Phreatobacter stygius: one gene and its partner. Each later gene encodes a partner of the first gene's protein in a complex. Links are inferred from orthologs where the notes say so. Each region holds a gene or a part of one and is shown on either strand. Other genes may lie near its edges. The genes, in order: E8M01_RS03710 and moaD.

What was found.
Region 2: the proteins of E8M01_RS03710 (region 1) and moaD are in contact, whole or in part, in a crystal structure (PDB 1FMA), measured with the Escherichia coli proteins. The link is inferred for Phreatobacter stygius from one-to-one orthologs.

What each region holds. Positions count from the first base shown.
Region 1 is NZ_CP039690.1:778,453-792,789, reverse strand. The notes cover bases 3,879-6,863. They hold E8M01_RS03710 (molybdenum cofactor biosynthesis protein MoaE), read left to right. Parts: upstream 3,879-5,135; coding sequence 5,136-5,591; downstream 5,592-6,863. Other genes in these bases: E8M01_RS34960 (methyl-accepting chemotaxis protein), read left to right, coding at 5,788-6,863; E8M01_RS03715 (DUF1800 domain-containing protein), read right to left, coding at 3,879-4,929. Also shown: E8M01_RS03735 (pyridoxal phosphate-dependent aminotransferase), read right to left, coding at 1-362; E8M01_RS03730 (Bug family tripartite tricarboxylate transporter substrate binding protein), read left to right, coding at 512-1,504; E8M01_RS03725 (glutathione S-transferase family protein), read left to right, coding at 1,605-2,225; E8M01_RS03720 (DUF1501 domain-containing protein), read right to left, coding at 2,246-3,502; more of E8M01_RS03715, read right to left, coding at 3,505-3,878; more of E8M01_RS34960, read left to right, coding at 6,864-7,812; E8M01_RS03700 (ABC transporter substrate-binding protein), read left to right, coding at 7,981-9,570; E8M01_RS03695 (FMN-dependent NADH-azoreductase), read right to left, coding at 9,986-10,615; E8M01_RS03690 (LysR family transcriptional regulator), read left to right, coding at 10,754-11,686; E8M01_RS03685 (DUF2189 domain-containing protein), read left to right, coding at 12,070-12,744; dnaG (DNA primase), read left to right, coding at 12,828-14,337. UniProt on the Escherichia coli protein: Converts molybdopterin precursor Z to molybdopterin. This requires the incorporation of two sulfur atoms into precursor Z to generate a dithiolene group. The sulfur is provided by MoaD.
Region 2 is NZ_CP039690.1:2,541,333-2,555,558, reverse strand. What follows is about bases 6,335-9,208. They hold moaD (molybdopterin converting factor subunit 1), read right to left. Parts: upstream 7,961-9,208; coding sequence 7,709-7,960; downstream 6,335-7,708. Other genes in these bases: E8M01_RS11720 (disulfide bond formation protein B), read left to right, coding at 8,682-9,208; pgsA (CDP-diacylglycerol--glycerol-3-phosphate 3-phosphatidyltransferase), read right to left, coding at 7,957-8,580; E8M01_RS11735 (MBL fold metallo-hydrolase), read right to left, coding at 6,626-7,702; E8M01_RS11740 (LysE family translocator), read left to right, coding at 6,335-6,574. In the rest of the region: E8M01_RS11765 (transglycosylase domain-containing protein), read right to left, coding at 1-535; E8M01_RS11760 (DUF429 domain-containing protein), read left to right, coding at 534-1,277; E8M01_RS11755 (threonine/serine dehydratase), read left to right, coding at 1,326-2,261; E8M01_RS11750 (TIGR02302 family protein), read left to right, coding at 2,402-5,071; E8M01_RS11745 (helix-turn-helix transcriptional regulator), read right to left, coding at 5,102-5,803; more of E8M01_RS11740, read left to right, coding at 5,945-6,334; more of E8M01_RS11720, read left to right, coding at 9,209-9,242; E8M01_RS11715 (HNH endonuclease), read right to left, coding at 9,256-9,801; E8M01_RS11710 (alpha/beta hydrolase), read right to left, coding at 9,960-10,604; E8M01_RS11705 (DNA-3-methyladenine glycosylase family protein), read right to left, coding at 10,604-11,302; tRNA glutamyl-Q(34) synthetase GluQRS, read left to right, coding at 11,313-12,236; E8M01_RS11695 (DUF924 family protein), read right to left, coding at 12,233-12,781; E8M01_RS11690 (CobW family GTP-binding protein), read right to left, coding at 12,778-13,887; E8M01_RS11685 (DMT family transporter), read right to left, coding at 13,893-14,226. UniProt on the Escherichia coli protein: Involved in sulfur transfer in the conversion of molybdopterin precursor Z to molybdopterin.

The DNA of each region.
Region 1 (14,337 bases):
GGGATGACCACCTCGTCGCCGGGATTCAGGGTCGCCAGGAAGGCGTTGAACAGCACCTGCTTGCCGCCGGTGCAGACGATCGCCTGCTGCCACTTGTAGTCCAGGCCGTTCTCGCGCTTGAATTTCCTGACGATGGCCTGGCGCAGCTCGGTAATACCGGAGACCGGGGTATATTTGGTCTTGCCCTCGGCGATCGCCTTGACCGCGGCCATCTTGATATTGTCAGGCGTGTCGAAGTCGGGCTCACCCGCGGAGAGCGAGATGACTTTCTTGCCCTGCGCGTTCAAATCGCGCGCCTTCTGCGCCATGGCAATGGTGGCGGAAGGCTTCACGCGCTTCAGGGCGTCGGCAAGGAAGGCCATCGAGGGGCTCCGTCTGGTTTTACTTTCTCCGCCAAGCCGCTAAGACCACACCGAACTGCTTGGCAATCCGGGCGCGAGCTTTAGTCGCGCGAAACGGAGCGAACAAGCGAAAATCCCTGATGGGAGACATCATTTTGGGAGGCACCTCGATGACGACCCGCCGCACCGTTCTGTCTTTGATGGGGTCGGCGCTCGCCGCCCCGGTCTTTCTGCGCGACGCTTTGGCGCAGCGGCAGACCTGGGCGCCGACCCGCCCGATCCGCCTGATCGTCGCCTATCCGGCCGGCGGACCGACCGACGGCATCGCCCGCATCGTCGCCCAGGACATCGCCGGCCCGCTCGGCCAGGCCGTGGTGGTGGAAAATGTCGGCGGGGCGTCGGGTGCCATCGGCACGCGCCAGGTGGCCAGGGGTGAACCCGACGGCCACCTGATCACCTTCGGCAACAACCAGACGCATGGCAACAACATGTTCCTCATGCGCGAGCCCGGCTATGACGCGGTCAAGGATTTCGCGCCGCTGGCCGGCGCCGGCGCCTTCGAGCACATTTTCGTGGTCAAGAACGACCTGCCGGTGAAAACGATCCCTGAACTGATCGCGCTGGCCAAATCGAAGCCGGGCGAACTCAATTACGGTTCGACCGGCATCGGCTCCGGTTCGCACCTGTCCACCGAACTGTTCATGGTGCGCACCGGCATCCAGATGACCCACGTGCCCTATCGGGGTGCCGCGCCGCTGGTGCAGGACGTGGTCGGCGGCCGCATCGATGTCGCCAATTCGACCATGGCGAGCGTCTTCACCCAGATCCAGGGTGGTCTTCTGCGCGGCATCGCGATCGGCAGCCCGAAACGCAATGCCCAATTGCCCGACGTGCCGACCTTGCGCGAGCAGGGCGTGACCAATGCCGATGCCGAGAGCTGGACCGGCTTCTTCGCGCCGGCCGCGACGCCGCATCCGGCGATCTACCGGCTGTCCAAGGAAATCCTGGCCTCGCTCGCCAAGCCGAGCGTGGTCGAAGCCATCACCAAGCTCGGTTTCACCATTTCGGTGCGCGACCCGGAAGCCTTCAAGCCCTATCACGAGCAGGAGATGCGCACCTGGGCCGAGGTGATCAAGGCAGCCAACATCAAGCCGGAGGGCTGACAGGGCGGTCCGGCCGGGTCGTCGCGCCGCTCCCGGGATGTTGAAGCGCGCCGCGAATTCGCGCCGGACTTCCGCCGCAACGTTCGGTATATCGAACGTCATGACATTGACACTCCATGCCATGCAGCGCTCGGCCAATTGCTACAAGGTGCGGCTCGCGCTCGCCCATCTCGGCCAGGACTTTGTCCTGAAAGACGTGGATATCCGCCGCGGCGATACCCGCACGCCGGAATTCCTGGCCTTGAACCCGCGCGGCCGCGTGCCGGTGCTGCAACTGGACGACGGCACCGTGCTGATCGAATCGAACGCCATCCTGCTGTTTCTCGGCGAGGGCACCCGGTTCGTGCCGGAGGACAAGATCGCGCGGGCCCGCATGATGCAATGGATGTTCTTCGAACAGAACTCGCATCACCCCTCGATCGGCGAAGCCCGCTTCTGGATGACGCTCATTCCCGGCGGGCGCGAACTGAAGCGCGACCTGATCGACGACTGGATGGAGCAGGCCGAAGGCGCCCTCGCCCGCATGCAGGATCAACTGACGCGCCATCCCTTCATCGCCGGCGACAGCTTCACGCTCGCCGATATCGCGCTCTACGCCAATACCCATCTCGCTGCGGAGGCCGATCTCAACCTGCAGGCCTTCCCGGCGGTCTTCGACTGGATCGGCAGGATCGCCGCCATGCCCGGCCATGTCGACATGGACTGGCGGCCGGCCGGCTGAGACGGGCCTGACCGATGGGATCAGCCGACGAGGCCATCCATGGGCCTGACCGCCAGGCTGCCGGGGAACACCGTCTCGGCGAGGTGGCGCGGATCCGCGGCAAGGTGGTCGCGCAGCACGCCCTTCAGCACCGCCCGCAGGTCGGTGGTGGCTTTCAGGTCGCGGCCGTCATGGAGGTCGGCCGGGGCGAGGCCCGGCCAGTCGGCCAGCACCCGCCCGCCCTTGACCGCGCCGCCGGCCAGCAGCGCGACGGTGGCGGTGCCGTGATCGGTGCCTTCGGTGCCGTTGACCCGGGCGGTGCGGCCGAATTCGGTGATGAAGGTGATGACCGTCTCAGCCCAGGCCGGCCCCAGGATGGTCTTCGCCTCGGCCAGGGCCTGGTCGATGGCCGCGAGCCGGCCGGCCAGCTGGCCGGTGGCGCCGCCTTCATTGGCATGGGTGTCGAAGCCGTCGAGCGCCAGCGCGCCGATACGTGGTCCGTCCGGCTTGGCGAGAAAGGACGCCGCGCCGGACATGGCCTGCACGACATAAGCGGTCTGGCGGCGCGCGCCGTCGGTCGAGACCTTGCCGAGATCGCGGTCGGCGCGCCGTTCGAGGATTTCGGCAAAGGCCGGATCGGTGTGGCGATAAAGCGCGATCAGGCGATGGGTCAGGTCGTCGCCGGCGGGCGGCAGGGTCTGCGGCTGCCAGGCCATGACCGGCGCCCGGCCACGCGCGACCAGCGGCACCAGCGGGCCGACCCCGACAACCGGGCGCCTGATGATCCGGTCGCCCGGCGCGAGCGTCTCGAGCGCCCGGTTCAGCCAGCCGGATTCATGGAAGCCGAGCTTTTCGGTGCCGCTCTCCAACAGGTCCTGGCCGTCGAAATGCGAGCGTTCGCGGTAGGGACTGGCGACCGCATGGACGATCAGGGCTTGCCGCGCCTGGTAGAGCGCATGCAGTTGCGGCATCGCCGGATGCAGCGCGAAGAAGCCGTCGAGCGGGCGCGCGGCATTGTCGCCCGTGGCTGACAGCGCGATGGCGCCGCGCAAGCCGGCATAGGCGGGATCGGCGACCGGCGCCGCCAAGGACAATCCGTCGAGCGCGCCGCGCAGCACCACCACCAGCAGGCGCGGGTCGCGGCCCTCGGCGCGCGCCAGCTTGGGCGCGGCGGCCCAGGCGAACATCAGGCCGGTGGCGCCGAGAAAGGCCCGGCGCGACAGGTCGAGCCGGCTCTCGCAGTGATCGACGTGGTCGGCGCGGGGCCGGTCGGCCGGATGGGACAAGGCGGTTGGCATGATCACCTCCGCAAGAATTCGGGCGACATGAGTGCAATGGTCAGCCCTTGCTGCGGCGTCTCGGCCCGCCGGATCGCCTCGCGGGTCGCCTCGCTCATGCGGGGACCGAGCAGGAGATCGGCGATCGGCACCGGCGAGCCGCTGATCTGGGCTGAGCGGACGAACAGATGGGCAATGTCGACGCGCTGGACCAGGCCATCCATCCAGGGCGCGCTGTCCTCGGAAAAGCCCTGGGGCGAGGGCACGCGCCAGGTCGGCTGGCCGAGCACGGTCAAGGCGCGCTGGAACCGCTGCGGCTCGGGCGCGAGGCCAAGGCCGCGATGCAGCGCCACGACCCATTCGAACGGCCGGCGCAGCTTGGTGGCGGGCGCCTCGAAGGCCTCGGGCGCCTCGATCAAGGCGCGGGTGGTGGCATTGAGGTTGCCGCCGGTCGCCAGGAAGGCCGTTTCGAGCCTGGCGACGAGGCTGGCCGGCGGGGTGTCACTGATGAAATGGCGGACGAGCTTGGTCGCCACATGGCGGGCCGTCGCCGGGCTCCGCGCGAGGTCGGCGAGCAATTGCAGGCCACCCTGCTCGCCCTCCGGATAGGCCTTGCCGAGCACCGTCTTCGGGCCCGGCTCGTGGCTGCGCGGATTGAAGCGGAAGCGGAACGGCAAGGCGTCGGGGTCGCCCGGATTGCCCATGGTCCAGCCGGTCAGCACGGCGGCGAAAGCGGTGACGTCGTCCTGGCCGTAGCCGGTGCGCACGCCGAGCGTGTGCAGTTCCAGGATCTCGCGCGCCAGGTTCTCGTTCAGGCCGCGGCCCTGCCGCTTGCCGGCGGGCGAATTGGGACCGATCGAACGGCCATTGTCGAGATAGAGCAACATGGCCGGATGGCGTGCCGAGGCCATCAGCATGGCGGCGAAATCGCCGGTCACGTGACGGCGGATGACCTCGCGCTCATAGGCGCCGGCCATGGCGCGGACCAGGCCGCCCTTGTCCATCGAAATGCAGAAATGGTTCGACCAGAACCAGACCAGCCGCTCGCGCAGGCCGAGGCCGGGTTCGCAGGCCCTGAGATAACGCGCGGCGAATTCGGCCCGGATCACCTGTTCCATCGGCGTAGGCGCTGCCGGCGGGCGGGACGGCGCCGGCATCTCGGCCGCGGCGGGAGCCGCCGGGCCGGACCCGGCCGGACGGGCGATCTCGGCCGCGGCAGCGCGGGCTTGCTGGCGTTCGGCCTGGGCGGCGCGCTGAACCTGACCGGCTTGGTCGGAGGTCTTGAGCTCGCCGGTGAGCGGCCGGTCCGGCGCGGTCAGATCGGCGATCAGCGCGCCGCGCGGATCGCGGCCAATGGCATTCAGATCGGCCTGGCTCTGGCCCACGGAAATGCCGAGGCCGAAACGCGACAGGGCCAGGCGGGCGGGATCGAGACGCGGTATCGCCATGGGCGGGTCCCTGGGACAAGCCCGGGTTCGACGGAAGGCCCGATTCTAGTCCGCGGCAACTGTCAGATGCCTGAACGACGAAATCATGACCGGCGCTGGTCGGCATCGACCTACGCGAAACCCGGTTCTGCTCTCGCAGAGCCCGGTTCTGCTCTCGCAGAACCTTGTGCGACTTGCTACTTGAAGGGGAGGTGAAGGAGATACCGATGGCCGTCAGGGTCCAGCGCGATGATTTCGACCAGGGCGCGGAGGTCAGGCGGCTGACCGCCGGGCGCAGCGACGTCGGCGCCGTCGTCACCTTTGCCGGCCTGTGCCGGGGCACGACCGGCAGCGAGACCATTGGCGCGATGACGCTCGAGACCTATGAGGCCATGGCGCTCGCCGAGCTGTCGCGGATCGAGGCGGAGGCGCGCGCCCGCTGGCCGCTGCAGGACGTGCTGATCATTCATCGGCACGGCCGGATGGAGCCGGGCGACAATATCGTGCTGGTGGTGACGCTCTCGGTGCATCGTGAGGCGGCCTTTCAGGCGGCTGAATTCCTGATGGATTATCTCAAGACCCGGGCGCCGTTCTGGAAGTTCGAGGAAAAGGGCGAGGGTGCCGGTTGGGTTGCCGCCAAGGACGAGGACGACAGCGCGGCGGAGCGCTGGACGGCCGGTTGAACGGTCAATTGCCGCGCCGATAAGCAAATATTGCTGCAAAAAGTCGCAATGCTGGATCCGGATACCTGCCGCGCGAGGTAATTGCGCTGCGGCGCTGCGATGTTAGCGAAATATTCACGCTGGCAACCAAGTCTGCGGTTCAAATGGCCCAGTACTCTCGCGGGCCGCCACATCCCGCCGGCCGAGATTCCCAGACATGATGAAATTCCGCATTGGTACCAAGCTGATGGCCTTGTCGGCCTTGGGCGTGCTTCTGGTCGGCGGCCTGATCCTGAACCAGCGGATCAGCGACAGTGGCACCGCGGTCATGCAGGCGGCCGCCGACAAGCAACAGTCGCTCGCCATCGCGGCGCTGGCCATCGACGGCAATATCCGGCGCTCGGCACTGGCCGAGCGGGATGTCCGGCTGAGCCGTTCGGTCGAGGAATTCGACGTCGCGGTGCAGAAACTCGAGGCCGCGCTGACCGAAAGCCAGGCCGGCATCGACACGACGCTTGCCGCCGCCGACACCGCCGAGAGCCGCGAGGCCTTCACCGGACTGAAGACCGCGTTCGGCACCTATGTCGCGGCGGTGCGCGACATGCTGGTGCTGCAAAAGGAAAATCTCGCCCAGATCGCGCTGCGCAACCAGGGCACGGCAACCTGGCAGCGGACCTATGACAGGCTCCTGGCCTCGCCCGCCTTCACCGCGATGACCGAGAGTTCGGAAGCGGAAATCGACCTGCGCGCGGCGAACGCAGCCTTCGATGCGGCGCGGGCGGCATCCTGGCGCTTCATCGCGACCGGCGAGGTGGCGCAGCAGATGGCCATGACGCGCGCTTCGCTGCGCATCGTCGCGTCGGCGCGCGAGGCCCGCAACCGGGCGAGCGTGCCCCCGGTCGTCGAAGCGGTCGACGCCCTGATCGCCGCCGCCAACCATTTCATCACCCATACCAAGGCCGCGACCACCGCGGAGGATGCCAAGACCAAGATCATCGTCGAGCGGATGGTGCCGGCCGGCATCGCGGCGACCGAGCTCGTCGCCAAGACGGTCGGGGTTCTGCAGCAATCGGCGGCGGAAGCCCAACAGCAGGCCGAGGCGCAGGTGGCCCAGGCCGCGGCGGTCGGCCTCGGCCTCGGGCTGTTCGTGGTCTTCGTGCTCGTCGGCTCCGCGGTGTTTTCGTCGCTCGGGGTGATCAAGCCGATCAACGGCATGACCGGTGCCATGGAGACGCTGGCCGAAGGCGACACCTCGGTCGAGGTGCCGGGCGTCGGCCGGGTCGACGAGATCGGCCGCATGGCCTCGGCGGTGCAGGTGTTCAAGGACAATGCGCTCGCCAAACAGGCGCTCGAGCAGGAGCAGGACGCCGCCAAGGCGCGTAGCGAAGCGGACAAGTCGGCGATGATGACCGCCATGGCCGATAGTTTCGAAGCGGCGGTGGGCGGCATCGTCACGGCGGTCTCGTCGGCGGCGACGCAGTTGCAGTCGGCGGCGCAGACCATGTCGGCCGCGGCGGAAGAAACCTCCAATCAGTCGGTGGTCGTGGCGAATGCCTCGGAAGAAGCCTCCACCAACGTTCAATCGGTGTCGGCGGCGACCGATCAATTGTCCGGCTCGGTCGAGGAGATCAGCCGGCAGGTGTCGAATTCGGCGCGCATCGCGGCGGAGGCCGAGGCGAGCGCCAGCGCGACCACCGCCAAGGTCGAGCGGCTGGCGCAGGCGGCGACCAAGATCGGCGCCATCGTCGAACTGATCAGCAGCATTGCCGGCCAGACCAATCTTCTGGCGCTGAATGCCACCATCGAGGCGGCGCGCGCGGGCGAGGCCGGCCGCGGCTTCGCGGTGGTCGCGGCCGAGGTCAAGAACCTGGCCGAGCAGACCGCCAAGGCGACCAGCGAGATCGGTGCCCAGATCACCGAGATCCAGACCTCGACCAGCGAGTCCGCCTCGGCGATCGCCGAGATCGCCGGCATCGTCCAGCGGCTGAACGCGATTGCCTCGGGCATCGCCGCGGCGGTCGAGGAACAGGGCGCGGCGACCCGGGAGATCGCCCGCAACGTCCAGCAGGCGGCCCATGGCACGCAGGAGGTCTCGTCCAACATCGCCGGCGTGACGCGGGCTGCCGAGGAGTCGAGCGCAGCGTCGACCGAGGTGCTCGGATCGGCCGGCGAACTCTCCCGGCAGAGCGAGATCCTGCGCGGCGAGGTCGACAAGTTCCTGGCCAACGTGCGCGCCGCCTGAGGCGCGGGCCCTTCTGCGAAAGGTCCGGGCCAGGTCCTGGCATTGCATGGATCACCTGCGGGGCGGCGACGGCTTGCCGCCTTTACAAGCTGGCCTTGGCCGAACCACTGTTGGCGACGTCCGTTCTTGGCGACGTCTGTCGAAACCGGTTGCGAGGGGACCGCACCCATGGCCAGCAAAGCTTTCAACCGCCGTCATTTCCTGGGGGGCGCGGCGGCCGTCCTCGCCGCCCCGTCGGTTGGTCTGGCCCAGGGCGCCAATGTCCTGAAATTCGTGCCGCAGACCGATGTCGCGGTGCTCGATCCGGTCTGGACCACGACCTATCCGACCCGCGACCACGGTTTCCTGGTGTTCGACACGCTGTTCGGCATGGACGGCCAGTATCGCATGTCGCCGCAGATGCTGGACGGGGCGCTGACCGGCGACGACGGCAAGCTGTGGACGCTGACGCTGCGCGACGGTTTGAAGTTCCATGACGGGTCGAGGGTGCTGGCGCGTGACTGCGTGGCCAGCATCAGGCGCTGGGGCGCCCGCGACGCCTTCGGCCAGGCGCTGATGGCGGCGACCGACGACCTGTCGGCGCCCGACGACAAGACCATCCGCTTCCGGCTGAAATATCCGTTTCCCCTGCTGCCCGACGCGCTCGGCAAGTCGTCGCCCAGCATGTGCGCGATCATGCCGGAGCGGCTGGCCCAGACCGCGCCGACCGAGCGCATCACCGAAATGGTCGGCTCCGGCCCGTACAAGTTCCTGGTCGCCGATCGCGTGCCCGGCGCGCTGATGGCCTATCAGCGTTTCGCCGACTACGTGCCGCGCGCCAGCGGCACGCCGGACTGGTCGGCGGGCCCGAAGGTGGCCCATTTCGAACGGGTCGAATGGCGCATCATGCCGGATGCCAACACCGTGCTCGGGGCCATCCGCAACGGCGAGATCGACTGGTGGTACACGCCGGACGCCGATCTTCTGCCGGCGGTCAGGCGGCTGCGCGACGTGACCACCAAGGTCATCGACCCGACCGGCTGGATCTCGACCATGCGGCTCAACCATCTGGTGCCGCCGTTCGACAATCCGGCGCTACGCCGGGCGGTGCTGAGCTTCGTCTCGCAATCCGAATTCATGCAGGCGCAGACCAACGAACCCGAACTCTGGAAGGACGGCGTCGGCATTTTCTGCCCTGGCACGCCGCTCGCCAATGACGCCGGCATGGAGGCGCTGACCAAGCCGCGCGACATCGGCGCCGCCAAGGAGGCCATCGCGGCCGCCGGCTACAAGGGCGAGAAAGTCGTCGTGCTCGGCGCTTCCGATATCGCGGCCTCGCGGGCGCTGTCGGATATTGGCGCGGACCTCTTGAAGAAGATGGGCTTCAACGTCGACTACCAGCTGAGCGACTGGGGCACGCTGGTCCAGCGCCGCGCCAAGACCGAGCCGGTCGAGCAGGGCGGCTGGAACGTCTATCACACGTTCTGGAGCGGCACCGACATGTTCACCCCGGCAGGCCACGCCTTCCTGCGCGCCAATGGCCGCTCGGCAGGTCCTGGCTGGCCGACCATTCCGGGCCTCGAAACGCTGCGCGACGACTGGTTCAAGGCCCCGGACCTCGCCGCGCAGAAGGAGATCGCGCGACGGATCCAGACGCTGGCCTTCCAGGACGTGCCTTATGTGCCGCTCGGCCAGCGCTTCTTCCCGACATCCTATCGCAACAATCTGACCGGCGTGCTGAACGGCAATCCGGTGTTCTGGAACGTCAGGCGCGGCTGAGGCGGTCCTGGTACCGCAGCACAGTGATTATGACCCTTTGGCTGGATAGGCGCCGCGCTGATGGAGACAACGGCGCAATGGCGGCTTGGCACCACTTCCTCATGCTGGCACCACGTCGTCTTGCCCGGGCTTGTCCCGGGCATCCACGCATTCATCCGCTCGCGGCAATCAATTCGTGGATGGCCGGGACAAGCCCGGCCAAGACGAGAATTGTCCTTGGAGCAGCGGGCGCTGCATCGACCGGGCGCAGGATCCGCGCCGTGGTCCAGCACACTGTGACGTCAACACATCGTCGTGCCCAGGCTTGTCCCGGGCATCCACGCATTCATCCGCTCGCGGCAATCAACCCGTCATAACCACTGTGCAGCGGTCCTGGGCGGCGCGGCACGAGGCCGCCCCGTCCATGGTCATCCGGTCAGGCGGCTTTCGGCAGCGCGATCGGGCGCTCGGCGATCTCGCGCTCGGCGGCGGTGATCGCCTCCTGCTTCTTCTCCGGGCTGATATTGACGCCCTCGGCGCGGACGAATTCGAGGTCGGTGACGCCGAAGAAGCCGAAGATCGTGCGCAGATAGTTCTCCTGGTGATCCAGGCCAGCGGCCGGCGAGCCGGCGCTGTAGATGCCGCCGCGCGACGAGGCGACGATGATCTTCTTGGCGCCGGCGAGGCCCTCGGGGCCCTTTTCGGTATAGCGGAAGGTCTTGCCGGAGACGGCGACGCGGTCCAGCCAGGCCTTCAATTGCGAGGGAATGGCGAAGTTGTACATGGGCGCGCCGACCACGACGATGTCGGCGGCGAGGAACTCCTCGAGCGCGCGGCCGCCGGCCGCCAGGTCCTTCTGCAGGTCGGCGCCGTGCTGGCTCGGGTCGGCGGACTGGGCCGACAGATAGGCGCCCGACAGGTGAGCGATCGGATCGGCGGCGAGATCGCGATAGGTGACCTCGAGGCCGGGATGTTCGGTCTTGAGGCGCTCGACCAGCGCCGCCGTCAGGCGGCGCGACACGGAATAGTCGCCGAGAATGCCGGAATCGATGTGCAGGAGTTTCATGGCAGGTGTCCTTGTGGCGTTGCGAGACTGGACACCCGATATAGATTGAGAACGAAAAGGCTGAAGTCGGCAAAAATCGAACTGATCGTTTCGATTTGGAAACGCTGCAAGGCGCTCGCAAGGGCAGGAGTGAAGCCGGTGCAAGACCTGAACGACCTCTATCTGTTTGCCGCGGTTGTCCAGCACAAGGGCTTTTCGCCGGCCGGCCGGGCGCTCGACATCCCCAAATCCAAATTGAGCAAACATGTCGCCAGGCTCGAGCAGCGCCTTGGCGTCAGGCTGATCGAGCGCTCGACACGGCGGTTCCGGGTGACCGATATCGGCCAGGAATTCTACCAGCAATGCCAGTCGGTGCTGGCTGGCGTCGAGGTTGCCGAGGCGCTGGTCGCCAAGGCCCGCGCCGAGCCGCGCGGCATCGTCCGGCTGGCTTGCCCGCCCGATATCGCGCAGAGCCTGATGGCGCGGATCCTGCCGGCCTTCCTGAAACGCTTTGCCGAGGTCAAGGTGCAGATGCTGGTCGCCAACCGGCCGGTCGACCTGATCGAAGAGCGCGTCGACGTCGCCTTGAGGGTCAGAACCCGGCTCGACACCGATCCGAACCTGACCATGCGGATCCTCGGCCAGAGCCGGCAGGTGCTGGTGGCAAGCCCTGATTTCATCGCCCGCCATGGCGGCCATATCGGCGTCGAGACGCTTGGCCTGGTGCCGACGCTGTCGTCCACCGAACAGTTCGTCCAGGACACCTGGCACCTGACCGATCCGGACGGGCGCAAGGTCGAGGTCGCCCATGAACCGCGGCTGAGCGGCAGCAGCTTCGCCATGTTGAAACAGGCGGCGATCGAGGGGCTGGGCGTCGCGCTGCTGCCCGAGCAGGTGGCCGATGACGCGATCGACGCCGGCGCGCTGGTCCTGGTCCTGCCCGGCTGGACCGCGCCGATGGGTACGATCCACCTGGTCTTCACCACACGGCAGGGCCTGCTGCCGGCGGTGCGGGCGCTGATCGATCACATCGTCAAGGAGTATCCGCGCATGATGAAAGAATGCACGGAGGCGCTGCGCGCGGTTCCGTGAGGTCTTGGCGAGGGGGCCTAAGACTTCGGCCCAAGACTTCGGCCCAAGACTTCGGCCCGGCCCCGCCGCATCGTGTGCTCTCCTGACGCGACAAGCCTTTCGTCCCGGTGTACAAGCGGTGATACCGAGTTCAGGCTCGACGCTGGCGGCAGCGGAAGTGAATGTCCGCATTGCCGCAGTGCAAGAACGGCCTGAACGGCCTCCAAGTCGGGTGAAACGACATGGCAAAAGCACGTGCAGCTTCTCCGAAATCCTTGCGCGCCCGCGCCGATGGTGGGCCTGCGCCGGTTGCTCCGGTCAGTGTCGCGCCGCCGACGATCCGACGGATCGTCCCGGCGGATCTGAAGGACGCTTTGGCGAAAGGCCTCGATGACTTCTGGGCCATGCCCAGCCATCTCCTGTTCCTTTGCCTGATCTATCCGATCGCCGGTCTCTATCTTGGCCGGCTCGCCGTCGGTTTCGACGTGCTGCCGATGCTGTTTCCGCTGGCCGCGGGTTTCGCCTTGATCGGGCCCTTCGCGGCGATCGGGCTCTATGAGATCAGCCGGCGGCGCGAGCAGGGGCTCGACACCTCCTGGCGCCATGCCTTCGACGTGCTGCATTCGCCCTCGCGCGCGGCCATCGCCGAACTCGGCGGCGTGCTGATGGTGCTGTTCCTGTGCTGGCTCGGGGTGGCGCTGATCCTCTATCGCAGCATGTTCGGCGACGACGTGCCGCGCGATCCGATCGATTTCTTCCGCGAGATCTTCACCAGCCGGGCCGGCTGGACGCTGATTCTCGTCGGCAATGCCATTGGCTTCGTCTTTGCCGTGGTCACCTTGATGATCGGCGTGGTCTCGTTCCCGCTGCTGCTCGACCGCAATGTCGACGCCACGACGGCGATCAAGACCTCGCTCCAGGCGGTCAAGGCCAATCCGGCCACCATGGCGTTGTGGGGCCTGATCGTCGCCGCCCTCCTGGTGCTGGGCTCGATCCCGGCGCTGGTCGGGCTTGCCATCGTCATGCCGGTGCTGGGCCACGCGACCTGGCATCTCTATCGCAAGCTGATCGAGCGTTAACCGGCTTGTGCCACCAGTGCCGAAGCGGCTGGTTTCCCACAGGCCGCTTCGTTCCCAGGCGCCGGAAGTGCTAAGACGGGTTCATGCGCTTTCCGCCGTCATTCCTGGACGAGATCCGGCAACGCCTCCCCGTGTCGGAGGTGGTGGGAAAACGCGTCAAATTGAAGAAGCAGGGCCGCGAGTGGCGCGGCCTGTCGCCGTTCAACGCCGAGAAGACGCCGTCCTTTTATGTCAATGACCAGAAGGGCTTCTATCATTGCTTCTCGTCGGGCAAGCACGGCGACCAGTTCAGTTTCGTGATCGAGACCGAGGGGCTGTCGTTCCCCGAGGCGGTTGAACAACTGGCCTCGCTTGCCGGCGTGCCGATGCCCAAGGTGACGGCGGAAGAGGTTCAGCGCGCCGAGAAGGCCAAGAGCCTCTACGAGGTGTTGGAGCTTGCGGCGAAATTCTTCGAGGCGCAGCTGCAGGATCGCCAGGGCGCGAAGGCGCGCGGCTATCTCGCCGGGCGGGCGCTGGGGCCGCAGACCCAGGTGAAGTTCCGCATTGGCTATTCACCGGCCGAGCGCTTCGCCTTGAAGGAACATCTCGGTGCCAAGGGCGTGCCGGTCGGCGACATGGTGGCGGCGGGCCTGCTGGTTCATGGCGACGGCATTCCGGTTCCTTATGACCGGTTCCGCGACCGGGTGATGTTCCCGATCACCGACCTGCGCGGCCGGGTGGTGGCCTTTGGCGGCCGCGCCCTGGAAAAGGACGTGCCGGCGAAATATCTGAACTCGCCGGAGACCGAGCTCTTCCACAAGGGTTCGCTGCTCTACAACGCCTTCGGCGCCCGCGAACCCAGCCACAAGACCAGCCGGGTCATCGCGGTCGAGGGTTATGTCGACGTCATCGCCATGGTCATGGCCGGCTTTGGCGAGACGGTGGCGCCGCTCGGCACCGCGCTGACCGAAGGCCAGCTCGAACTCTTGTGGCGCATGGCGCCGGACCCGATCCTGCTGTTCGACGGCGACAAGGCCGGCCGGCGCGCCGCCTATCGCGCCGTCGATATCGCGCTGCCGCACCTGAAGCCCGGCCGCAGCCTGATGTTCGCCAGCCTGCCCGAGGGCCAGGACCCCGACGACCTGATCCGCTCCTCCGGCCGGGAGGCCATCGATGCCGTGCTGGAACGGGCCCAGCCGCTCGCTTCCATGCTGTGGCAGCGCGAGACCGAGGCTGGTGTCTTCGGCACCCCGGAAAAGCGTGCCGCGCTGGAAGCGCGTTTTACCGAGGTGGTCGCCACCATTGGCGACGAGAACGTCCGGCGGCACTATCGCGACGACGTGTTCGGCCGGCTGTCCGATCTGTTCCGGCCGCAGCAGCGCGACCGGCGCTCAGCCGGCAAGGGCGGGCCGCAAGGCGGCTTTCGCGGGCAGGGCGGCTTTCGCGGCCAGGGCGGGTTCGGCCAGGGCGGCTTCGCGGTTCCCGATCACCGGCCGTCGCCGTCCTTGTCCAATTCCGCGCTGGTGCGCGGCCCGCGCGCCTCGATGCCGCTGCGCGAGGCGCTGATTCTCACGGCCCTGCTCAATCACCCCTGGCTGATCGATGGCGCCGAGG
Region 2 (14,226 bases), 1.8 Mb from region 1 along the record:
ACGGCGTCAGCCGTGCCGCCGGCTTGTTGAAGGCGCGCCGGCTGCCGGCCTCGATGCCGAACTCGCCGTCCGGGCCCCATTCGGCAATGTTGAGATAGACCTCCATCATCCGCCGTTTCGACCAGATCAGGTCGATGACCAGTGCCAGCGGGATCTCCAGGCCCTTGCGCAGATAGGCGGTCGGGCCGGAATCGCCCTGCCAGAGGAACAGGTTGCGGGCGACCTGCATGGAAATGGTCGAGGCGCCGCGCGACGGGCCGTCGTCATCGTCCAGAACCGCCTGAAGCTCGCGCCAGTCGACGCCCCAATGGCCGCAGAAGCGAGCATCCTCGGAGGCGATCAGCGCGCGTGGCACCGATCGGGAGACATTGGCGAGCGATACGGTGACACGTTCGACCCGCCCGCCGGTGACCTTGCGCCACGCCATCAATGTCGAGACCGGCGTGACGACGGTGTAGACAAGGGCGAACAGCAGCGGAGCCGCGACAAGGATCGCGATGACGAGCCTGGCGCGGCGGAGAAGGCGGAAGATCATGCCGGACGACTATCCCGATGGTTCAGCCACAGTCGTTCGCGGCGTCGACGGATGCAAGGCCGGCTGGATCGCGGTGACGATAACGGCAGCCGGCCCGATCGAACCCCAAGTGACGGTCAGCCCGCGTTTTGCCGACCTGATCGACGGCGCCGGCATTATTGCCGTCGACATGCCGATCGGCCTGCCGGAACGGGCCGGCGCCGGCGGCCGCGGGCCGGAACGCCATGTCCGGCCGTATCTCGGCGAGCGCCAGTCGTCGGTGTTCTCGCTGCCGTCGCGCAGCGCCGTCCATATGCTCGACTATTGGGAGGCCTGCAAAGTCGCGCTGGAAACCTCCGACCCGCCGCGCAAGGTGTCGAAACAGGCCTTCTTCCTGTTTCCCAAGATCCGCGAGATCGATCAGATGATGCGCGCCGATCCGACGCTCGGCCGGCGCATCTTCGAGGTCCATCCGGAGCTCGCCTTCTGGCGCCTCAACGGCGAGACGGCCGTGGCCTTGCCGAAGAAGGTCAAATCGCTCGTTCATGGCTCCGGCCTGGCGCTCCGGCGCGCCATCCTGGTCAACCATGGCTTTCCCGAACCCTTTCTCGACAAGGCGCCGCGCGGTGCCGGTGCCGATGATCTGCTCGATGCCTGCGTCAACGCGCTGATCGCCCGCCGGTTGCATGCCGGCACGGCGCGCCCCTTTCCGGATCCGCCGCTCAGCGATGCGTTCGGGCTGACGGTCGCGATCTGGGCTTGACCGCGGAGCGCGAAGCGGCTCCGGTTCGGGCCGACTTTGGGAACGATCATGCTGACACCTGACGACATCAGTGCCGCCCACGCCCGCATCGCCGGCCATATCAGGCGGACCCCGACGGTTGCGCTCGGGCCCGAGACCTTCGGCCTCGGCATTCCCCTGTCGATGAAGCTCGAATTCCTGCAGGTCACGGGCACCTTCAAGGCGCGCGGCGCCTTCAACACGCTGCTGGGCAGCCCCTTGCCCGCCGCTGGCGTCTGTGCCGCCTCGGGTGGCAATCACGGCATCGCGGTGGCCTATGCGGCGACCAAGCTCGGCATCGCCGCACGCATCTTCGTGCCTGAGATCTCGTCGCCGGCGAAAATCGCCCGGATCCGCGAGACCGGTGCCGACCTGGTCGTCGGCGGCGCACGCTATGCCGATGCTCTGGCGGCCTGCGAAGCCTATGCGGCGGCAAGCGGCGCTCATTCGGTCCACGCCTATGACGCCTGGCCGACCATGGCCGGGCAAGGCACGGTCGGGCTCGAATGGGAAGAGGATGCCGGCGGCCTCGACACCGTCCTGGTGGCGGTCGGCGGCGGTGGCCTGATTTCCGGCATTGCCCGCTGGTTCGACGGCCGGGTCAAGGTGGTCGGCGTCGAGCCGGAAGGCTCGCGCGCGCTGCAGGCCGCGCTGGCCGCCGGCGGGCCGGTCGATGTCGAGGTCGATTCCATCGCGGCCGATTCGCTCGGCGCCCGGAACGTGCTGGCGCGCGTTCACGAGGTGGCGGCGCGCCATGTCGACAGCGTCGTGCTGGTGCCGGACGAGGCGATCCGCGAGGCCCAGCGGCGGCTCTGGCTGAACCTGCGTGCCGCCGCCGAGCCAGGTGGGGCCGCGGCCCTCGCCGCCCTGATCGCCGGCGCCTATCGCCCGGCTCCGGGCGAGCGGGTCGGGGTGCTCGCCTGCGGCGCCAATGTCGATCTGGCGAGCCTGGCGTCGCTGGTCTGAGGCATGGCCCGGGAGGTTCAGGGCGGCCTCCTCACAGGCTCCGCACTGATCCGTGATCGGCTGGCCGGGCCGGTGAGGTGGCCTTCCGTGACATTCGTGTTACCCTGTGCAGTGCAAGGTGGCACGAACCGGAGCGGTCATTGAGCGACGGCACGAATACCGAGCGGCAGGCGACGGGGCCCGGACATGATCCGGCGCTCGGCCATACCATCGATCGCGCGCGGGCCGTCCTGCTGTGGGAGCGTGTCTGGCCGCGCCTGGTGCTGTTCCTTGGCATTTTCGGCGGCGTCCTGGCGGTCTCCTGGCTCGGATTCTGGCAGGTCGTGCCCTATTGGGCGCGGTTTGGCGGCGTCATCTTCGTGCTGGGCCTCTTGGTCATTGCCGCCTGGCCGCTTCTGACCATCCGGCGGCCGACCGATCAGGAGGCCTTGCGCCGGATCGACCGGTCGACCGGCGGCGGGCACCGGCCGGCGACCGCGCTCGCCGACGAACTGGCCACCCGGGACGATCCTTTCGCCAAGGCGCTGTGGGATGAGCACCGGGCGCGCGTACTGGCCGCGACCGGCCGGCTGAAGACCGGCATTCCGATGCCGCGCATGGCCAATCTCGATCGTTATGCGATCCGCTCCCTGGCGCTGCTGCTGATCGTTCCGGCCTATTTCCTGGCCGGCGACGAACGCATGGCGCGGCTGATGACGGCGTTCGACTGGCGCGCGCCGCCGGCGCCGATCACCTACCGGGTCGACGCCTGGGTGACGCCACCGACCTATACCGGCCGGCCACCCCTGATCCTGCCGACCCGCCGCTCGACCGAGCCGGTCGCGCAGCGCGAGGCGACGCCCGACAGTTTCAAGGTGCCGGCGGGTTCGGTCGTCACCTTGCGGGTGACCGGCCTTGCCAATGTCGACATTCGCGCCGATGGCGGCGTCACGGCTGCCCCGCCACCGGCCACCACGGGTGCCACGCCGACCGCGCCGGCCGGTCTTGCCGAGACGCGCTGGGTCATCGCCAGGGACGGCCAGCTGACGGTCCGCGGCACCGGCGCGGAACCGCTCGACTGGCGCTTCGAGGCGCTGATCGATCAGGCGCCGACGATTACCTTCGAGCGTGATCCGCAGGCCGACCAGCGCAACCAGCTCATGCTGTCCTACAAGATCGAGGACGACTACGGCGTCACCGAAGCCGAGGCGCGGTTCCAGCTCGCGCCATCGGCCACCGCGCTGCAGCGGCCGTCGGCCCGGCCGCTGGCCGAACTGCCGCCGATCCCGCTGGTCTTGCCGCAGGCGCGCACGCGCCACGGCACGAGCCAGACCAGCCGCGATTTCGTCGCGCATCCGTTCGCCGGGCTGCAGGTGGCGGTGACGCTGCATGCCAAGGACGATGCCGGCAATGAAGGCCGGTCCGACACGGTCGTCGCCACCTTGCCGCAGCGCAGCTTCGCCAAGCCGGTGCCGCGCGCCCTGGTCGAGCAGCGGCGCATCCTGGCGCTCGATGCCAATGCGCGGCCGCGGGTGGCGCGCGCCCTGGAGGCGCTGACCACTGCGCCTGATGTGTTCGGCATGGAGACGGCGGTCTATCTCGGGCTGCGCACCGCCTATTTCCGGCTGACGCGGGCGTCGAGCGATGCCCAGCTGACCGAGGTCATGGATTATCTCTGGGATATCGCCGTCCGGATCGAGGACGGCGACGTGTCGGAAGCCGAGCGCGCGGTGCAGGCGGCGGCCGAGCGGCTGCGCCAGGCGATCGAGCGCGGCGCATCGGAAGACGAGATCCGCCGCCTGTCGCAGGACCTGCGCCAGGCCATGGACCGGTTGATGCGCGAACTGACCGAACAGGCGCTGCGCAACCGCCAGGACGGGCAGAACCAGCAGCAGGCCCAGCGCGATCCCAATGCGCGCACGGTCCGTCCGCAGGACCTGCGCGACATGCTGAACCGCATCGAGAACCTTGCCCGCAGCGGCGCGCGCGAGCAGGCGCAGCGGCTGATGCAGGAATTGCAGCAGATGCTGCAGGGCCTGCAGGCCGGCCGCCAGCAGCAGCAACAGGAGATGGGCGACGGCACCGAGCAGGGCGAGAACGCGCTCGACCAGCTGTCCGACATGATCCGCCGCCAGCAGCAATTGCGCGACCAGACCTTCCGGCGGGGCCAGGAGCAGCGTCGGGCCCAGCGCGGCCAGCAGCAGCGTCCGAACCAGCGCGGTCAGCCGGGCCAGCCGGGTCAGGACGGGCAACCGCAGCAGGGCCAGGGCGACCAGCCGGGCGACGGACCCCCGAGCTTCTCCGAGCTTGGCGAGAGCCAGCGGCAATTGCGCGAATTGCTCGATCAATTGCGTGAGCAGCTCGGCCAGCAGGGCGACCAGGGCGATTCGCCGGGTGGCCGGCAGGCGGAGCAGGGCATGGGCAATGCCGGCCGTGCCATGCGCGAAGCCGAAGGTGCGCTTGGCCGCGGCGACGGCCAGGGCGCGGCCGATGCCCAGGGACGGGCACTGAGGAGCCTGCAGCAAGGCGCGCAGGGGCTCGCCCAGCAAATGCAGGAGGGTCAGGGCCAGCAGGGCCAGGGCAATCAGCAGGGCCAGCCCGGCCGCAATGGCCAGGCCGGCAACCAGGACTACGACCCGCTCGGCCGGCCGACGCGCGGCCGCGAGGCCAATGAAAACTCCAATGTCCGCATTCCCAACGCCGGCGAGGGTGCGGCCCAGCGCGCCCAGCGGGTTCTGGAGGAGTTGCGCCGGCGCCTGTCGGATCCGGACCGGCCGCAGCTCGAGATGGATTATATCGAGCGGCTGCTGCGCGGCCTGCAGATCCAGTAACGGGGCGCCCACCGATGCGCGGCAAGCGCTTCAGGTGTCGTCTCTCGCGCCGCTGGTGTTCCAGCCGCTGATCCATTCCTGGCGCAGGCGATCGCCTTTGCCCCTGAAGAAACTGTCGCATGCCGCGCAGCGCGCGACCCGGTCGGACCGGAAGTTGCGCCGCGCCTGGCGCAGTTCGCACCAGGCGACGATATTGGCGGTCTCGGAATAATAGATCAGCGCGACCGGCCAGATGGTTCGCTCGGTCGCCTGGCCTTGCTCATCGCGATAAGCCAGATCGAGTTTCCGTTCGTCGCGGATGGCGCGGCGCACCAGCGCAAGATCGAGCCCGGGCGGTGCCGGCGCCACCGAGCCCCAGGCATGCAGCGTGTTGGTGTGAAGGACCTGGCGAAGCGGTGCCGGCACCGCGCCCGCGATCTTTGCGCCGACCCGCTTGGCGGCCTCCTTCAGCTCGCCGTCGCCGGTGCGTTCCAAGAGCGCCAGCGCCAGGACGAGAGCTTCCATCTCTTCGATCGAGAACATCAGCGGCGGCAGGTCGAAGCCCGGTCGCATGATGTAGCCGATGCCGCGATCGCCCTCGATCGGCACGCGCATGGCCTGCAGCGCGAGGACATCGCGATAGACCGTGCGCTGGCTGACCTCCAGCGTCTCGGCCATCGCCGCTGCGGTGACCGGTGTCCTGGCCAGGCGCAGGGTCTGAATGATCTCGAACAGGCGCGAGGCCTTCGGCATCACGTGACCTCGGGAAATCCCGCACTTCACACATACAACTGACATTCGGTGTCAGTTGGCCCGTCTTATATATCCGCCACAACACCCTGAAAAGCAAAGGCTCCCTCGATTTCCGGGGCGGCACGGCGGCGGACAACTGACATGAATTATGCCGAAAACCTCTGGCTCTTCTTCGTGCTCCTGTTCGGCATCATCATCGTGCCGGGCATGGACATGGTGTTCGTGCTGGCGAATTCACTGACCGGCGGCCGCCGCCAGGGTCTGGCCGCCACGGCCGGAATCATCGCGGGCGGCGTGTTCCACGGCATCTATGCAGCGCTCGGCGTCGGGCTGCTTCTGCGTCTGGTTCCCGGCCTGTTCACCGTGCTGCTGCTGGCGGGGGCAGCCTATATCGTCTGGATCGGCTGGACGTTGCTGCGCAGTTCCGTGGTCATCGGTGCGATCGGCAGCCTGCCGATCCAGTCGCTGTGGACCAGTTTCCGGCAAGGCATCGTGACGAGCCTGCTCAATCCGAAGGCCTATCTTTTCATGCTGGCGGTCTATCCGCAGTTCCTGAAGCCGGAATTCGGCCCGATCTGGGCGCAGGCCATCGTTTTGGCGGTGATGACCGCGGCGACGCAGCTTGCCGTCTATGGTGGGGTGGCGCTGGCTGGAAGCAGCGGGCGGGACTGGCTGACATCCAGTCCGGGCATGACGGTGAGCCTTGGCCGCGGCGCCGGCGTGGTGCTGATCACGGTGGCGGTCGTCACCGCGTGGCAGGGCCTGTCCTGACATCGCAGGCCGCGCCGAGCCGGGGGCAGAACCTGCGGCTCGGACGGGCTCTCAGGCGCCGGCAGCCGGAATATCCCAGGCCTCGCCCGGCCGGATCGCCCGAAACCTGTCGGCGGCGATATTCCTGGCCTTGAGCGCTTCGGCGAGCGCGGCGCGAGGCGCTTCGATCGGCTCATTGGTGAGCTGGACGGTGCCCCAATGATGGGCGAGCGCATGGCGGGCGCCGCAATCCAGCATCACCTGGACCGCCTCTTCGGGGTTCATGTGCTGCTCGCTCATGAACCAGCGCGGCTCATAGGCGCCGATCGGCAGGATCGCCAGCCGGAAGTCGCCGAAGCGGCGCCTGGCTTCGCGGAAATGGTGGCCGTCGCCATAACCGGTATCGCCAATGTGATAGATGTGGCCGGCCGGCGTCTCGATAATGAAGGCAGCCCACAGCGCCTTGTTGCGGTCGAACAGGCCACGCGCGGTCCAGTGCCGCATCGGCGCCAGATTGACCGCCATGTCATGGCCGATCTCGACCCGGTCGCCCCAGTCATGGGCTTCGGCGCGAATCGCCGGATCATGCGCCTTCATGATCGCATCCTGGCCGAGCGGCGTGATCACCCGCGGGGCGTGGCTGGCCGCAAGCCTCGACAGCGTCGCGAGATCCAGATGGTCGTAATGGCCATGGCTGACCAGAACCAGGTCGATCTTCGGCAGGTCTTCGAAGCGGATACCCGGCGGATTGACCCGTTTCGGACCAAGGAAGGACAAAGGCGAGAAGCGTTCCGACCAGACCGGGTCCAGCAGGATGTTCAGCCCGCGCGTCTGCAACAGCAGGCTGGCATGGCCGGCATAGCCAAGTCTCAGGGCGTCGCCCTCGACCCGAGCCGGCGGCGTGTCGAACCGCTCGAGCGGCCAGGCGGCGGGCCAGCGGGCGCGGGCGTCGGAGCCGAACTGCCAGCGCAGCAGATCGGACAAGGGGCGCGGTGCGGCACCATGCGGGTCGAAGAAGCGGGTGCCGTCGAAATGATCCGACACCGGTCCGGAATAATAGGGGTTGGCACGGGATGCCAGCAACGCGCCGGCGGCGGCGAGCAGCGGGATCGAGGCCAAGGAGCCGAGAAGTCTGCGCCTGGTCGGCATGCCGGTTCAGCCGCCGGTCATCGGCGGAAAGAAGGCCACTTCCTTGGCACCTTCCAGCATGGCCGCGGGTTTCACATGGACCTGGTCGATGGCGGCGCGAATCACCTTCGGGTTCTCGAAGGCATAGGCATATTCCTCGCCGCGGCCGGTGAGATGGGCGATCAGGTCGGCGACCGTCCTGACCGTCTCGGGCAGCACAATGGTTTCCTCGGCCTTGCCGATGCGCTCGCGCACCCAGGCGAAATAGAGGATCTTCACCGCTCGTCCTCATCGATCAGATGGCCGACGCCGGCGCGAAAATAGTCGAAGCCGGTATAAAGCGTCAGCAGGGCGGCGACCCACAACAGGCCAATGCCGACCTGGGTGACGAAGGGGATGACCTGGTCGCCGGCCGGACCGGCAATGAGAAACCCGACCGCCACCAGCTGCAACGCCGTTTTCCATTTGGCCAGCTGGGTCACCGGTACGGAGACCTGCAGCTCGGCCAGGAACTCGCGCAGGCCCGAGACCAGGATCTCGCGCGACAGGATCACCACCGCGGCCCACAGCGACCAGCCGAGAATGGTGCCGTCGGCGGCCAGCATCAACAGCACCACGCCGACCAGCAGCTTGTCGGCAATGGGATCGAGCATCCGCCCGATGGCCGATTGCTGCGACAGGGCGCGGGCGAGATAGCCGTCGAAATAGTCGGTGATCGCGGCGATGATGAAGATCGTCAGCGCCACCCAACGCAGCCAGAGCCCGCTTTCGTAGATGACCTGCACGAACAGGCAAGCCGCCACCAGCGGCACGGCAACGACCCGCCCGTAGGTGAGCATATTGGGAATATTGAACGCGCCGCCGCGGCGCACGCGGGGGATCGGATCAGCCGAGCTCATGATCTTGTGATGAACGAGGGGGCGTCTTGGGTCAACCGAAAGCCGACATGGCCGGCTCACGGGATGGACAGATCGTTGTGAACGGATCAAGAAATGTCGCCATGACCGTCAGCACATTTTCCGTCGGCACTCTGGCCACCAGCACTCTCACCGTCGCCCGCCGGCGCCCCTGGCTCATTGCGGCCCTGGTCGTCGGCCTGGGCGCGACCAGCACGATTCTCGGCGCCTATTTCTTTCAATATGTGATCGGGCTGGCGCCCTGTCCGCTCTGCCTCGAGCAGCGCCTGCCCTATTACATCGCCATTCCCCTGGCTTTCGCCGTGGCGCTCGGCGCTGTCCTGCGGCTGCCGCCGCTCGCCATTCGTGTCGGATTGCTGGCACTGGCCCTGGTCATGGCCTGGGCGGTCGGGCTCGGCGCCTACCACGCCGGCGCCGAATGGGGCTTCTGGCAGGGCCCGACCAGCTGTTCGCAGCCGGCCGCACTCGCCCGCACGCCCGGCGATCTCCTGCGTCAGCTGCAGAGCGGCCCGCGGGTGGTCGACTGCACGGTGGCGGCCTGGCGCTTCCTCGGCGTCTCGCTCGCCGGCTGGAACGTGGTGATCGCGACCGGCCTGTCGATCGTCGCGCTCGTCGGCGCGGCGCGGACCAGCGAAGAGGCCTGAACCCGGCAGCCGCTCACGGCTCCAGTTCGGTATCCCAATAGAGATAGTCCATCCAGCTGTCGTGCAGGTAGTTCGGCGGGAACAGCCGGCCGTTGCTGTGCAGGTCCTGGATCGTCGGCGTGTAGGGATGCTGCATCAGGTGCATGCCCGATTCACGCAGGGTCTTCGAGCCCTTGAGCAGATTGCACGGCGAACAGGCGGCCAGCACATTGTCCCAGGTGGTTTGCCCGCCCTTCGAGCGCGGCACCAGGTGGTCGAAGGTCAGGTCGTCGCTGTCGCCGCAATATTGGCAGCGGAATTTGTCGCGCAGGAACACGTTGAACCGGGTGAAGGCCGGGTTGCGCGACGGCTTCACATAGGTCTTCAGCGACACCACGCTCGGCAGCTTCATCTCGAAGCTCGGCGAGCGGATCGCCTTCTCGTAAAACGAAACCACCGAGACGCGATCGAGGAACACCGCCTTGATGGTGTCCTGCCAGGACCAGAGCGACAGGGGGTAATAGCTCAACGGGCGGTAGTCCGCGTTGAGCACGAGGGCAGGCCATGAACCTGGGGAAATGCCGGAAGAAACCGGCAGATCCCTCGGAGAAACGGCGACCGTCACGAGCACACTCCCTGCGACCGGTCCTGCCCGCTGATTCGCGAGCAGCGAAAGCAGATGCCCGTTAATAATAGGAGCACTGTGTCGGTCTTGTGAAGCCTCGACCCGCTTGGCGTTCAGTCCGCCTGGAATCCGCGGCTCAGTGCGGCGAGCCCGAAGCCGAGAGCGCGGCCGTCGATCTCGTGGCCGATATCGGGGATGAGGTGGGTCTCGACGGCAAGGCCAGCACTGCTGAGCGCGGTCGCGGCCACGCCCATGTCGACCGCCGGGATCACGTCGTCCAGCCCGCCATGGATCAAGGTCACCGGCGGCCGGACGGTGACCTCGGCGAGGCTGTCCGGGCCGGCCAGGCGGCCGGAATAGCCGACCAGGGCCGCCGGAGCGTTCTTGCGGCGCAGGCCGACATGCAGCGCGGTCATCGTGCCCTGGCTGAAGCCGACCAGGCCAAGCGCGCCGTCATCGAGCGCCAGACGCCGCAGTTCGGCATCGAGAAAGCAATCGATCGCCGCGCGCACGCCAATACAGCCGAGCCAGTATTCGCGCGGGTTTCGGAGATCCAGCGGGAACCATTGCCGGCCGCTCGGCATGTGGTCGCAGGGCTCGGGGCCATCGGGCGCGACGAAGGCTGCGTCCGGCAAGGCCTGGCGCCAGGCCTCGCCGAGCGCGATCAGATCGTCGCCATCGGCGCCATAGCCATGCAGGATGACCACGAGCTGGCGGGCCCGGCCGGACAGCGGCGCAAGGCGTGGTCCGTCCAGCATCACGCCACCGTCGGTTCGGCGACGCGGCCGGTGCGGCGCGCGGCATAGTGAGCCCAGAGCAGGCGCGCCGCCACGGCGCGATAAGGCCGCCAGCGTTCGGCGAGCGGCCCCATCTCCTTGGCGGTCGGCCGGGCCGGCAAGCCCAGCAGGTCGCCGGCAGCCGCCTGCAAGGCGATATCGCCGGCCGGCCAGGCGTCGATATGGCCGAGGCAGGACAGGAGATAGACGTCGGCGGTCCAGGGCCCGATGCCTTTCACCTGCGTCAGCATGGCATGGGCGGCGTCCGCGCCGTGGCGATCGAGCGCCTCGAGGTCGAGACCGCCTTCGGTCACCGCGGCCGAGATCGCCCTGAGCGTGCGCACTTTCGGTCGCGACAGGCCGGCCGCCCGATAGGTCTCGTCACTGGCGGCGCCGAGGATCTCCGGTGTCCAACGCCCGAAGACGGTCTCGGCGCGCGCCCAGATGGCGCGCGCGGCATCGACCGAAATCTGCTGGAACACGACGATCTGGACCAGGCCCTCGAAACCCGGTGCGCGCCGCCGCAGCGGTGGTGTCCCGAGTTCGGCATGGGTTTTCGCCATATGAGGGCAAAGGCCCGCCAGCGCGGCGAGCGCGCCGGCGAGATCGGCCTCGGTTTCAATGCGCATGATGGCCTGGTTGGAGCGTTGCGGGTTGCGTTCGTGCGGGGCTGTCAGCATAGGCTTGACCATGGCCCTTGTGCATCCGCCGATTTCCCGGAGCGATCCTGCCGTCCTGCGCTTCGCGCCGAGCCCCAACGGCGCGCTGCATCTCGGCCACGCGCTGAGTGCGCTCGAGAATGCCGCCATGGCCACCAGGCTCGGCGGCCGCCTGTTGCTGCGCATCGAGGATATCGACCGGACGCGCTGCCGGCCGGAATTCGAACGCGCCATGCTCGCCGACCTGGCCTGGCTCGGCATCGGCTTCGAAATGCCGCCGCGGCGGCAATCCGAACACCTGGACACCTATCGGCAGGCGCTTGGCCAGCTCGATGCTCTCGGCCTGATCTATGCGAGTTTCGAGAGCCGCGGCGAATTGAAGGCGCTGGTGGCCGAACGCGAGGCCGCGACCGGCCGATCCTGGCCGATCGATCCGGACGGGGTGCCGCTTTATGCCGGGACGGGCGCGGCGATGACGGCGGCCGAACGGAATGAAGGTGTCGCGTCCGGGCGACCCTTCGCGCTCCGGCTCAGGATGGCCGAAGCGATCAGCCGGCTCGGCCGGCCTCTGACCTGGACGGAAGTGGACGAGACCGGGGCCCGGTTGCGCAGTGTCGCCGCCGATCCCGCATGCTGGGGCGATGTCGTGCTGGCGCGCAAGGATGTGCCGACCAGCTATCACCTGTCGGTGGTTGTCGATGATGCGCTGCAGGACGTCAGTCACATCGTGCGCGGCCAGGACCTGTTCGAGGCGACCGCGGTGCACCGGCTGCTGCAGGAACTGCTCGGCCTCGCCGAGCCGCTTTACCGGCATCACCGCCTGATCCTGGGCGCCGACGGCCGCAAACTGTCGAAAAGCGAGGCGGCGACCGGTCTTGCCGCGCTGCGCGCGGGCGGCGCCAGCCCTGCCGATATCGGGCGGCTCGTCGGGATCGACCCACGAACCGATATCTAGCCCTTGAAGCCGTCCGTTTCCAGGAAAGCCAGCTCCTCGGGAGTACTGTCGCGGCCCAGAATGGCGTTGCGGTGAGGGAAACGGCCAAAGCGGGCGATCAGCTGGTGATGGACCTCGGCATAATTGTCGAGTTCGGCATCGCCGAGCGTCCTGAACAGCGCCACCGAACGGCGCTGCACGGCGAGCTGCTCGGTATGTTCCATCGGCAAATAGAGGAACAGGCGCAGGTCCGGCCCGATCAGCCGGTCCAGGCCCTTGCCGATGGCGCGCTCGGCCACCGCCAGGGCCAGCGGATCGGCCCAGAAGGCTCGCGCACGCCCGCGAAACATGTTCCGGGAGAACTGGTCGAGCACGATGATCAGCGCCAGCGTCGCCTCCGCCGTTGCTTCCCAGCCTTCGAGGTCGCCGGCGGCCGCCGCCTCATAGGTTGCGGCGAAACGCGCGGTGATGGCGGCGTCGAAAGCCTCGTCCTTGGCGAACCAGAGTTGCGGGCCGGCATTGCGCCAGAAGGCCAGGACCGCTTCGGGGGTTTCGATCTTGCTCACAGGCCAAGCCCCGGAATGGCGAGAGGGTTGTCGGTCAGCGCGGCGCGGTCCGGCTGGTCGGCGCGCGGCACGCCCAGGAAGGCATCATAAAGCGCCTGGATCACCTGCGGTTCCATGTCCTTGAGGATGAAGACGATGCGGGTGCGCGCGTCGCCATCGGGCCAGGCATCCAGGACCGTGGTCGGGTGGAAGACGTGCTGGGCGCCGTGGATGACCACCGGCCGGTCCGGGAACTCGGCGATCTTGACCACGCCTTTGACCCGCAGGAGCTTCGGCCCGTGGGCGCCGCGCAACAGTTCCAGGAACATGTCGAAGGCGGCGGAACCGAGCGGTTGGTCGCTGGTCAGCGCGAAGGCCTTGATGCCGTCGTCATGGCTGTGGTCGCTGCCGTCGGTGGCGAGCGCCGCCTCGTTCAGCCAGCGGGTGACATCGGGAACCTTGGTGGCCGGGTCATAAAGGCCGGCGGCCAGAACCGCCTTGGCGTCGGCCTCGCCCCTGGCGGCATCGAGCCGGATCGCGGTCGGTGCCAGGGCGGCCAGGCGCGCCTCGAGCTGGCCGAGCGCCACCAGGCGGTCGTCGCTGTCGATCAGATCGGTCTTGGTCAGCACGATCCGGTCGGCCACCGCTGCCTGTTTCACCGCTTCCGGATGGCCGTCGAGGGTGGCAAGGCCGTTGACCGCGTCGACGACGGTGATGACCGCGTCGAGCCGGTAGCGCATCACCAGATAGGGATGCGCCATCATGGTGTGGATGACCGGAATGGGATCGGCCAGGCCGGTTGTCTCGATGACCACCCGATCGAAGGCATCGATGCGGCCATTGTCGAGCGCGCGCAGGAGATCCTCGAGCGCCGAGACGAGATCGCCGCGCACCGTGCAACAGACACAGCCCGACGACAGCATGACGATGCCGTCCTCGACGGTGCGCACCAGCAGGTGATCGAGGCCGATCTCGCCGAACTCGTTGATCAGCACGGCGGTGTTCTTCATGCCGGGATCAGCCAGCAGCCGGTTGAGCAAGGTGGTCTTGCCGGCTCCGAGGAAGCCGGTCAGCACGGTCACCGGGATCGGGGCGCGCGGCCGTCGGGGGCGCGGGGCGTCGGGCATGGGTTTCAGGCGGGTTTCGGTTCGCGCCGCAATTCGGCGAGCGAAGATGCGACGAGGGCGGTGAGGACAAGCAGGCTTCCCACCATTTGGGGCGCCGAGAGCGTTTCGCCAAGGACGAAGTTGGCGGTGACGATGGCGACCACCGGTTCGAGGCAGAAGACCAGGCCGACCAGCGCCGGCGGCGCGTTGCGGGCGCTGAGCATCTGGAAGGCAAAACCGACGAGATAACCAAGCATGGTCATGGTCGCGGCGAACCAGGCGCCGCCCAGCGCGCTCAATTGGCCAAGGCCATTGGCGAGCGCCACCAGGCCGGCGATCGGCATGATCACCACATGCGAC